Xanthobacter dioxanivorans: one gene and its partners. The protein of the gene in region 3 interacts with the protein of the main gene of each other region in a pairwise test. Links are inferred from orthologs where the notes say so. Each region holds a gene or a part of one and is shown on either strand. Other genes may lie near its edges.

The links.
Region 1: the proteins of lpdA (region 3) and odhB interact in binary tests that used the Escherichia coli proteins (3 or more experiments, as listed by UniProt). The link is inferred for Xanthobacter dioxanivorans from one-to-one orthologs.
Region 2: the proteins of lpdA (region 3) and EZH22_RS26430 interact in binary tests that used the Escherichia coli proteins (3 or more experiments, as listed by UniProt). The link is inferred for Xanthobacter dioxanivorans from one-to-one orthologs.

Annotation. Positions count from the first base shown.
Region 1 is NZ_CP063362.1:812,873-815,821, forward strand. What follows is about bases 151-2,949. They hold odhB (2-oxoglutarate dehydrogenase complex dihydrolipoyllysine-residue succinyltransferase), read right to left. Parts: upstream 2,266-2,949; coding sequence 1,036-2,265; downstream 151-1,035. Other genes in these bases: lpdA (dihydrolipoyl dehydrogenase), read right to left, coding at 151-546; EZH22_RS03865 (hypothetical protein), read right to left, coding at 543-1,028; EZH22_RS03875 (YciI family protein), read right to left, coding at 2,293-2,619; EZH22_RS03880 (2-oxoglutarate dehydrogenase E1 component), read right to left, coding at 2,629-2,949. In the rest of the region: more of lpdA, read right to left, coding at 1-150. UniProt on the Escherichia coli protein: E2 component of the 2-oxoglutarate dehydrogenase (OGDH) complex which catalyzes the second step in the conversion of 2-oxoglutarate to succinyl-CoA and CO(2).
Region 2 is NZ_CP063362.1:5,677,330-5,680,574, reverse strand. Bases 99-3,193 are described here. They hold EZH22_RS26430 (ATP-dependent helicase), read right to left. Parts: upstream 2,812-3,193; coding sequence 385-2,811; downstream 99-384. Other genes in these bases: EZH22_RS26425 (hypothetical protein), read right to left, coding at 2,994-3,193; EZH22_RS26435 (hypothetical protein), read left to right, coding at 99-298. Also shown: more of EZH22_RS26435, read left to right, coding at 26-98; more of EZH22_RS26425, read right to left, coding at 3,194-3,227. UniProt on the Escherichia coli protein: A helicase with DNA-dependent ATPase activity. Unwinds DNA duplexes with 3'-5' polarity. Translocates on single-stranded DNA with 3'-5' polarity. Initiates unwinding more efficiently from a nicked substrate than double-stranded DNA.
Region 3 is NZ_CP063362.1:417,578-420,622, reverse strand. The notes cover bases 64-2,958. They hold lpdA (dihydrolipoyl dehydrogenase), read right to left. Parts: upstream 2,431-2,958; coding sequence 697-2,430; downstream 64-696. Other genes in these bases: EZH22_RS02010 (2-oxo acid dehydrogenase subunit E2), read right to left, coding at 2,539-2,958; EZH22_RS02020 (dienelactone hydrolase family protein), read right to left, coding at 64-603. In the rest of the region: more of EZH22_RS02020, read right to left, coding at 1-63; more of EZH22_RS02010, read right to left, coding at 2,959-3,045. UniProt on the Escherichia coli protein: Lipoamide dehydrogenase is a component of the glycine cleavage system as well as of the alpha-ketoacid dehydrogenase complexes.

The DNA of each region.
Region 1 (2,949 bases), 400 kb from region 3 along the record:
CACCACCACCAGCTTGCCCGGCACCTTCGGCAGCGACAGCGCGCCGGTGGACGAGACGATGCGCTGCTCGTCGATGGCGACGCCCGGCAGCGGCGCCACGTCCGAGCCGGTGGCGATGACGATGTTCTTCGTCTCAAGCGTCTCGACCTTGCCGTCGGCGTTGAGGGTGACCTCCACCTTGCCGGCGCCGAGGATCTTGGCCGTGCCGAAATACACGTCGACCTTGTTCTTCTTCAGCAGGAACTCGACGCCCTTGACGTTGCCGTCCACGCCGCGGTCCTTGAAGCCGAGCATGGCCGGAAGGTCGAGGGTCGGCTTGGAGACGCCGATGCCCATCTCGCCGAACTTGTGGCCCGCCTCCTCGAACAGCTCGGAGGCATAGAGCAGCGCCTTGGAGGGGATGCAGCCCACGTTGAGGCAGGTGCCGCCATGGGTGGCGCGCTTCTCGACAACAGCCACCTTCAGGCCCAGCTGCGCCGCGCGGATGGCACACACATAGCCGCCGGGGCCGGTGCCGATGATGGTGAGATCGTAAGAGGTACTCACGAAGCGCTCTCCAATGGTTCAGCGAGAGAAAAAGCGAGATGGTCTTTGATCAGGCCCCAGTTGTCCCTAAAGCTTTCAAGCTCGGGAATGGACCGCAGCAACGCCTTTCCCCACTTTGATTTTTCGTAGATCGCAGCTCTTACGACATTGACTGGAAAGACAAAATATTCCGGAGGCTTCTTACCGTGGCCCGGAGTCGATGCGCCCTTTGCCTTCCCGTAACGATAGCCTCTGTTGAGAGCTACAAATACGACGAAGTCACAGTCGAAATTGCCCACGAGGAAGCCGCCATCAAAGTCGGATGCCCATCTGCTCTTTACTTGTACACGAACAGAAAGCCCCTTCTCAGGATTGACGGCCACCAAGTCATATCCTGGCATGCGGGCGTACGTCTTGTAGGCTGCGATGCCTTCAATCAGTAACGCCCCCAACACCAGAAATTCGGCCCCCTCTGCCTCCAGGCGGGAGTTGAGCCGAGTCATTCTAGCCTCACAGATCCAGCACGAGCCGCGCCGGATCCTCCAGGGTCTCCTTCACCCGCACCAGGAAGGTCACGGCCTCGCGGCCGTCGACGATGCGGTGGTCGTAGGACAGCGCCAGATACATCATGGGACGCACCACGATCTGGCCCTTGACCACGATCGGCCGCTCCTCGATGCGGTGCATGCCGAGGATGCCCGACTGCGGCGCATTCAGGATCGGGGTGGACATCAGCGAGCCGTAGATGCCGCCGTTGGTGATGGTGAAGGTGCCGCCCTGCATGTCCTCGATGCCGAGCTTGCCGTCGCGGGCCTTGCGGCCGAAGCCGGCGATGGCCTTCTCGATCTCCGCGACCGAGAGCAGGTCCGCGTCGCGCACCACCGGCACCACCAGGCCCTTCTCGGTGCCCACCGCGATGCCGATGTTGTAGTAGTTCTTGTAGACGAGGTCGGTGCCGTCGATCTCGGCGTTCACCGCCGGAATGTCCTTCAGCGCCGCGATCACCGCCTTGGTGAAGAAGCCCATGAAGCCGAGCTTGGTGCCGTGCTTCTTCTCGAACGCATCCTTGAACTGGCTGCGCAGAGCCATCACCGCGCTCATGTCCACGTCGTTGAACGTGGTGAGCATGGCGGCGGTGTTCTGCGCATCCTTCAGGCGCCGCGCGATGGTCTGGCGCAGCTTGGTCATCTTCACCCGCTCCTCGCGGGCGGCATCGGTCGGCGCCGAAGGGGCGCGGACCGCCACCGGCGCGGGGGCCGGCGCGGACGGCACGCCGGCGGCGATGGCGGCCAGCATGTCGCCCTTGGTGACGCGGCCGTCCTTGCCGGAGCCGGCGACATCCGCCGGGCTGACGCCGCTCTCGGCGGCGATGCGGCCCACGGCCGGGCCGTTGGCGCCGGTGGCAACGGCAGCGGCGGGCGCCGCGGCGGGGGCCGGAGCGGGCGCAGGCGCCGCCGGGGCCGGAGCCGGAGCGGCGGCGGGAGCCGCGGCGGCCGCGCCGGAGCCGGCGCCGATGGAGCCCAGAAGGGCGCCGACGCCCACGGTGTCGCCGTCCTTGGCGATGATCTCGGAGAGAACGCCGGAGGTCGGGGCGGGCACCTCGACGGTCACCTTGTCGGTCTCGAGCTCCACCAGCGGCTCATCGGCCTTGACGGCATCGCCCGGCTTCTTGAACCACTTGCCGATGGTCGCCTCGGTAACGGACTCGCCCAGGGTGGGCACGCGGATCTCGGTGGTCATTGCGTTCGCCCCCTCCGGGGGCCTCCCTCAACTATCGGCGCGGGACAGGCGGGACGCCCGGCCCTGGATGAGCGACAGAATGGGCATCACCGCATAGGAGAAGCCCAGGTCCGCCCGGATGACGGGATCGTCTGCGGCGAGGCCGGTCGCTGCGGCCTCGTCCGCCACTTCAACAAGCGCCATGCCCCAGATGCCGGAAGGGTCGACCACCGGCCCGACGGCAAGGGCGACGCCGCGATCGGCCTCGCTCTGCCAGAAGGCGCTGTGGGCGGCCATGGCATCCATCTCCGCCGCGCTGGCATCCTGGGGGAAGCTCGGGCGCGGCGGGGTCAGGCGCAGGATGAAATGTGCCACGGCGCGGCCTCAGCCCAGGGCTTCTTCGAGGAACGCCTTGAGCTGGGCCATGTGCTTGGACATGAGGCCCGTCGCGGTCGCGGCGGAGGCCGGACGGCCGGCATAGCGCGGGCGCTTCGCGGCCCCGCCCACCTGCTCCAGCACCCAGTCGAGATACGGCTGCACGAAGGCCCAGGACCCCTGGTTCTTCGGCTCCTCCTGGCACCAGACCACCTCGGCGCCCTTGAAGCGCGAGAGCTCCTGCACCAGCGTCTTGAGCGGGAACGGGTAGAGCTGCTCCACCCGCAGCAGGTAGACGTCGCTGACGCCCCGCTTCTCGCGCTCCTCGAG
Region 2 (3,245 bases), 5.3 Mb from region 3 along the record:
GTCCTGCGATGCGGAGGCCCACCACGTGTCCACTCTGCCGACCCTTTCCATCGATCTGCCTGAAATCGCGGACATGGCCGCCGACGATCGTCATGTGGCGCTCACCTGCCTGAACGACGCCTGGGTGGAAGCGGTGCGCGAGGGGCTCGAGGAGGACTGCCTGATCCAGGCGGCATTGTTCACCGCCCTGCGCAGCCTTGTCGCGACCTATGGGGAAGAGGCCAGCGCCACCTTCGTCACCCGCCTCGCCGAGCGGGTCGCGGCCGGGGAATACACGGTGGCCGGCCTCAAGCACTGAGGCGGGCGGGGCGGGCGGGCGGGGGCGGCAGCCGCCCCTCCCACCTTCTCCAGATCACACCTTCTCCAGATCACACCTTCTCCAGATCACACCTTTTCCAGGTAGGTCTCCAGCACCCGCTTCTCGCCGGCCTTGTCGAACTGGACGGTGAGCTTGTTGCCGTCGATGCCGACCACCTCGCCATAGCCGAACTTGATGTGGAACACCCGCTCGCCGGTGCTGAAGGCGGAGGGCGCGCCGGCCGAGGTGGCGACGAGCGTGCCCTCGATCACCATGGGCCCGCGCCGGCTGGAGGCGCCTGCGTCGTAGCGCGCGCCGGCGCCCTGCGAGAATCCGCCGCGGGAGCCGCCGCCGCTGCTGCGCTGGTTCTGCGCCCGCTGCCAGCCTGGCGTTGAGTAGGACGAGCCGGCAAACGGCTCCGCCCGGTCGAACCGGCTGCCGCCGTAGCTGCCGCCGCCATAGCTCGACCCGCCCCAACCCGCGCCGCCGCGGCTCTCCTCCACCCGCACATGGGCGTCGGGCAGCTCGTCGAGGAAGCGGGACGGCACGGTGGAATTCCACATGCCGTGGATGCGCCGGTTGGAGGCGAAATAGATGCGCGCCGAGGCGCGGGCCCGGGTGATTCCCACATAGGCGAGCCGCCGCTCTTCCTCCAGCCCGGCCTTGCCCTGCTCGTCCAGCGCCCGCTGGTGCGGGAACAGGCCCTCCTCCCAGCCGGGCAGGAACACGGTGTCGAACTCCAGCCCCTTGGCGGAGTGCAGGGTCATCACCTGCACCGCGTCCTCGCCGGCGCCGTTGTCGGTGTCCATGACCAGGGAGATGTGCTCCAGGAAGCCGGAGAGGTTCTCGAATGGCTCCATGGAGCGCACCAGCTCCTTGAGATTCTCCAGCCTTCCTGCGGCCTCGGCGGAGCGGTCCTTCTGCCACATCTCGGTGTAGCCGCTCTCGTCCAGCACGATCTCGGCGAGCTCGGTATGGGACATGACGCGCGCCTGCTCGCGCCAGCGCTCGAACGCGTCGATCAGGCCGCGCATGGTGCCGCGCACCTTGGGCTTCAATTCCTCGCTCTGCGTGAGTGCGCGCGCGGCCTCCTGCAAGGGCACGCCGGCGGCACGGGCGACATCGTGGATCTGCTTCACCGTGGCATCGCCGATCCCGCGCTTGGGCACGTTGACGATGCGCTCGAAGGCGAGGTCGTCGGCGGGGGAGTTCACGCAGCGCAGATAGGCCAGCGCATCGCGGATTTCCGCCCGCTCGTAGAAGCGCGGGCCGCCGATGACCCGGTAGGGCAGGCCGAGCGTGACGAACCGGTCTTCGAACTCGCGCATCTGGAAGGAGGCGCGCACGAGGATGGCGATCTCCGACAGGCGATGCCCGGCGCGCTGCAGCGCCTCGATCTCCTCGCCGACGGCGCGGGCCTCCTCGCCGGAATCCCACGCCCCGGTGACGGTGACCTGCTCGCCCGCCTCGCCCTCCGAGAACAGGGTCTTGCCGAGCCGGCCCTCATTGTGGGCGATGAGGTGGGCGGCGGAGGCGAGGATATGGCCGGTGGAGCGGTAGTTGCGCTCCAGCCGGATCACCTTGGCGCCGGGGAAGTCGCTCTCGAACCTGAGGATGTTGTCCACCTCCGCGCCGCGCCAGCCATAGATGGACTGGTCGTCGTCGCCGACGCAGCAGACATTCTTCGAGCCCTGAGCCAGCAGGCGCAGCCACAGATACTGGGCGACGTTGGTGTCCTGATACTCGTCCACCAGCAGGAACTTGAAGCGCCTGTGATATTCGGCGAGCACGTCCGGGTTCTCGCGGAACAGGCGGATGCCCTCCAGCAGCAGGTCGCCGAAGTCCACCGCGTTCAGCGCCTTCAGCCGCGCCTGGTAGGCGGCGTAGAGCATCCCGCCCTTGCCGTTGGCGAACACCGCGCCCTCGCCCGGCGGCACGTCCTTCGGCGACAGACCGCGGTTCTTCCAGCCGTCGATGGTGGAGGCCAGAAGCCGCGCCGGCCAGCGCTTCTCGTCGATGTTCTCGGCGGCCAAGAGCTGCTTCAGCAGGCGGATCTGGTCGTCGGTGTCGAGGATGGTGAAGCCGCTCTTCAGCCCCACCAGCTCGTGGTGGCGCCGCAGGATCCGCACGCCGATGGAGTGGAAGGTGCCGAGCCAGGGCATGCCCTCGATCTGGTCGCCCACCATGGCGTGGATGCGGTCCTTCATCTCCCGCGCGGCCTTGTTGGTGAAGGTCACCACCAGGATCTGCGAGGGATAGGCGCGGCCCTGCGACAGGATGTGGGCGACGCGGGCGGTGAGCACGCGGGTCTTGCCGGTGCCGGCGCCGGCGAGCACCAGGAGCGGCCCGTCCAGCGTCTCCACCGCCTCGCGCTGCTCGGGATTGAGGCCGGCGAGGTAGGAGGCTTCGGGCGCGGCCGGCGCCATGGCGGCGCGCGCCCGCGCGGCGATGCCGCCGGGGCGCAGGCCGGGAAGCTCGGGCGCGGCTGGGCCGCGCCGGCGCGGATCGGGCAACTCGTTCAAGGGTTCACTCGCAAGGCCTGATTCTCTGTTGAGAACAAAGTGGCACTCAATGACGGCGATTGCGAGGGCGCCTCTTTTCGGGTCGTGTTCCGCGAGCCCCGGTCCGCGACTCAATCCTGCGCGATGCGCGCCCGATCCCGGGTCCACCGGGGTCGGCGGATCACTTCAGCCATTCACTTCAGCAATTCCATGGTGCCTTCCCGGCGCCAGGTGCGGGCGCGCAGCCGCGGTGCCAGCCACCAGGAGAGCGGCAGGGAGACCGCGACGGTGCTGGCCACCACCCAGGGCATCAGCGCCATGGCGTCGCGGGCCAAAGGCGAGAGCAGCAGGAACAGGATGGCGGTGAAGAACATCACCGCCTGGATCATCAGGAACAGCATGGCTGCGATCTGAAGCCGGATTGACATGGCGCTTCTCCTTCCAAT
Region 3 (3,045 bases):
GTGCACCACGCCGCCGTACAAGGTCATCTGCCAGTCCACCTTGCCGGCGCGCAGCACGGCTTCGAACGCTGCACGGTCTTCGGGCGGGACACCGGGATCGTCGGCCCCGATCAGCGCGAGCACCTTGGCCTTGATCTGTCCCGCATCCTGTGGAGCGCTGACTTGCAGGCCGCTGTGGAAGCCCACGGCGGCCTTGATGTCGGCACCGGCGAGGGCCAGTTCATAGGCTAGGGTTCCTCCGTAGCAGAAGCCGATGGCCGCGACGCGCGACGCATCCACCTCCCTGCGCCTCAGGAGCGCCTCGAGCGCCTTTCGGGTGCGGGCGCGGACCCTGGCGATATCGCCACGCAAGGCCGTCAGCACCGGCATCATGGTCCCAAGGTCGGGGAAGACCTTCTGGTCGCCGTGCAGGTCGCAGGCCAGGGCCACGTAGCCGAATTCCGAGACGATCCGTTCCGCCCGCGCCTTGGCATGTGCGCCGAGCCCGAAGGCTTCGGGAAACACCAGCACCGCGGGTCGTGGGGTCGTGGCCGTCTCGTCCCATGCGAGATGGCCGATCATGGAGAGGCCGTCGGCCTCGTAGCACAGCTCTTCGGTCTTCATGAACGTCCTTTTCCTGTCTTCTGCTTCACGCGCGGCGCCTCGGGTCCCGCACCCGCCGAGGCGGCGCGGCCTTGATTTTTACAACAGCCCGCTTCAGGGCGGCGGCAGATCCGTGCAGGCCCCCAGCGCGACTTCCGCCGCCATGCCGATGCTTTCTCCGAGCGTTGGATGGGGATGGATGGTCTTGCCGATGTCCACCGCGTCGGCGCCCATCTCGATGGCGAGGCAGATCTCGCCGATCAGGTCGCCAGCGGACGGCCCCACGATCGCCCCGCCGACCACGCGGCCCGTGTCCGCGGACAGGACCAGCTTGGTAACGCCGTGGTCAGCGCCGTTCGCGACGGCCCGGCCAGACGCCGCCCACGGGAAGCGGGCCACCTTAACGGCGATACCCTGCGCCCTGGCTTCGGCCTCGGTCAGCCCCACCCACGCGATCTCGGGGGCGGTGTAGGCGACCGACGGGATCACCTTCGCATCGAAGCCGGTCTTGTGGCCGGCGGCCGACTCCGCCGCCACGTGGCCCTGATGCACGGCCTTGTGGGCGAGCATGGGCTGCCCCACGATATCGCCGATGGCGAAGATGTGCGCAACCTTCGTGCGCATCTGATCGTCGACGGGAATGAAGCTGCGATCGTGGGCAAGGCCCGCCGCTTCAAGCTTCAGCGTCGACCCGGCGGGCCGGCGTCCCACGGCCTGAAGGACGAGGTCGTAGGTGGCCGGTCCTGCATCCTTGCCATCGAACACGACGTGGAGCCCGTCCGCGCCCGCCTCGATCGAGACGAGCCTCGTCGATGTCATGATCCGGCCGAAGCGGTGCTTGTTCTGGCCCATCCAGAGCTTCTCAAGGTCGCGGTCCACGCCTGCGAGGAGGCCATCGAACTGCTCGACCACGTCGATCACGCTGCCGAGGGCGGAATAGACCGTTGCCATTTCGAGGCCGATGATACCGCCGCCGATGACAAGCATCCGCTTCGGCACGAAAGGCAGATCGAGGGCGCCGGTCGAGTCGACGATGCGCGGGTCCTGCGGCAGGAAGGGCAGGTGAACGGGCTCCGAGCCGGCCGCGATGATGCAGGAGCGAAAGGCGATGCGATCGCTCCCGCCCCCCTCCAGGGCGACATCGAGGTGATGGGTGTCGGTGAAGGTGGCGGTGCCGCGGATGACCGTGACCTTGCGGGTCTTCGCCATGAAGGCGAGGCCGCTTGTCAGCTTGTTCACCACACCCGCCTTGAACGCGCGCAGGCGGTCGAGGTCCACCAGCGGCGTGCCGAAGCTGATGCCGTGGGCAGAGAGGCGCTCGGCCTCCTCCTTCACGGCAGCCACGTGCAGGAGCGCCTTGGAGGGGATGCAGCCCACATTGAGGCAGACCCCGCCGAGGGTGGCCTCGCGCTCGACGAGGGCGACCCTGAGCCCCAGGTCGGCGGCGCGGAAGGCGGCGGAATATCCGCCGGGGCCGCCGCCGATGACGACGAGGTCAATGGCGTCTTCGGGAACGGCAGTGGCGGCTGTGGCCGAAGCGGCGGGCGGCTGGGCGGCGGGGGCCTTGCCGGCATAGGCGGGCACACCGACCGGCATTGCGGCGCCCGCGCCTTCAACCTCGATGCGGGCGAGGAGCGTGCCCTCGCTGACGGGATCGCCGACGCCGATGGCCAGCTCCACGATGGTGCCCGCCAAAGGTGAGGGGATGTCCATGGTCGCCTTCTCAGACTCGACCGCGGCGATGGGAGTTTCCGCATCGATCCGGTCGCCTGGCTTCACGAAGATTTCGATGACCGGCACCTGCTTGAAGTCGCCGATGTCGGGAACATGGATGTCCTTGATGCTCATGGCGCGCCATCTTCCGGTACGTTCTCGCGGCAGCCGCTTTCGGCGCGCTCGAATGACATGCGTTGAAACAAGGGCTTGAAGCGATCGCGCCCGGCTCGGCCCGAAGGCCTAGAGCACCGCCCGGCGAAAGTCGGCGAGCAGGGCGGCCACATGGCCGAGGAAGCGCGCCGCTGCGACCCCGTCCACCACCCGGTGATCCCAGGACAGGCTGATCGGCATGATCAGGCGTGGCTCGAAGGCGGAACCGCGCCAGACCGCCCCGGTGGACGAGCGACCGGCGCCGAGGATCGCCACCTCCGGCGCATTGATGATGGGCGTGAAGCCGTCCCCACCGACGCCGCCCAGGGAGGAGACGGTGAAGGTGCCGCCCTGCATGTCCGTTCCCGGCAGGCGGCCCTCGCGGGCCTTTCCGGCCATCTCCCCCATCTCGGTCGCGATCTCGAGGACGCCCTTTCTGTCGGCATCACGGATCACCGGCACCACGAGGCCGTTGGGTGTGTCGGCGGCGAAGCCCACATGGACGTACTTCTTGAAGATCAGGTCCTCGCCGTCGAGGGAGGAGTTGAACCGCGGATAGGCGCGCAGCGCGCTGGCCGATGCCTTGATCAAGAATGC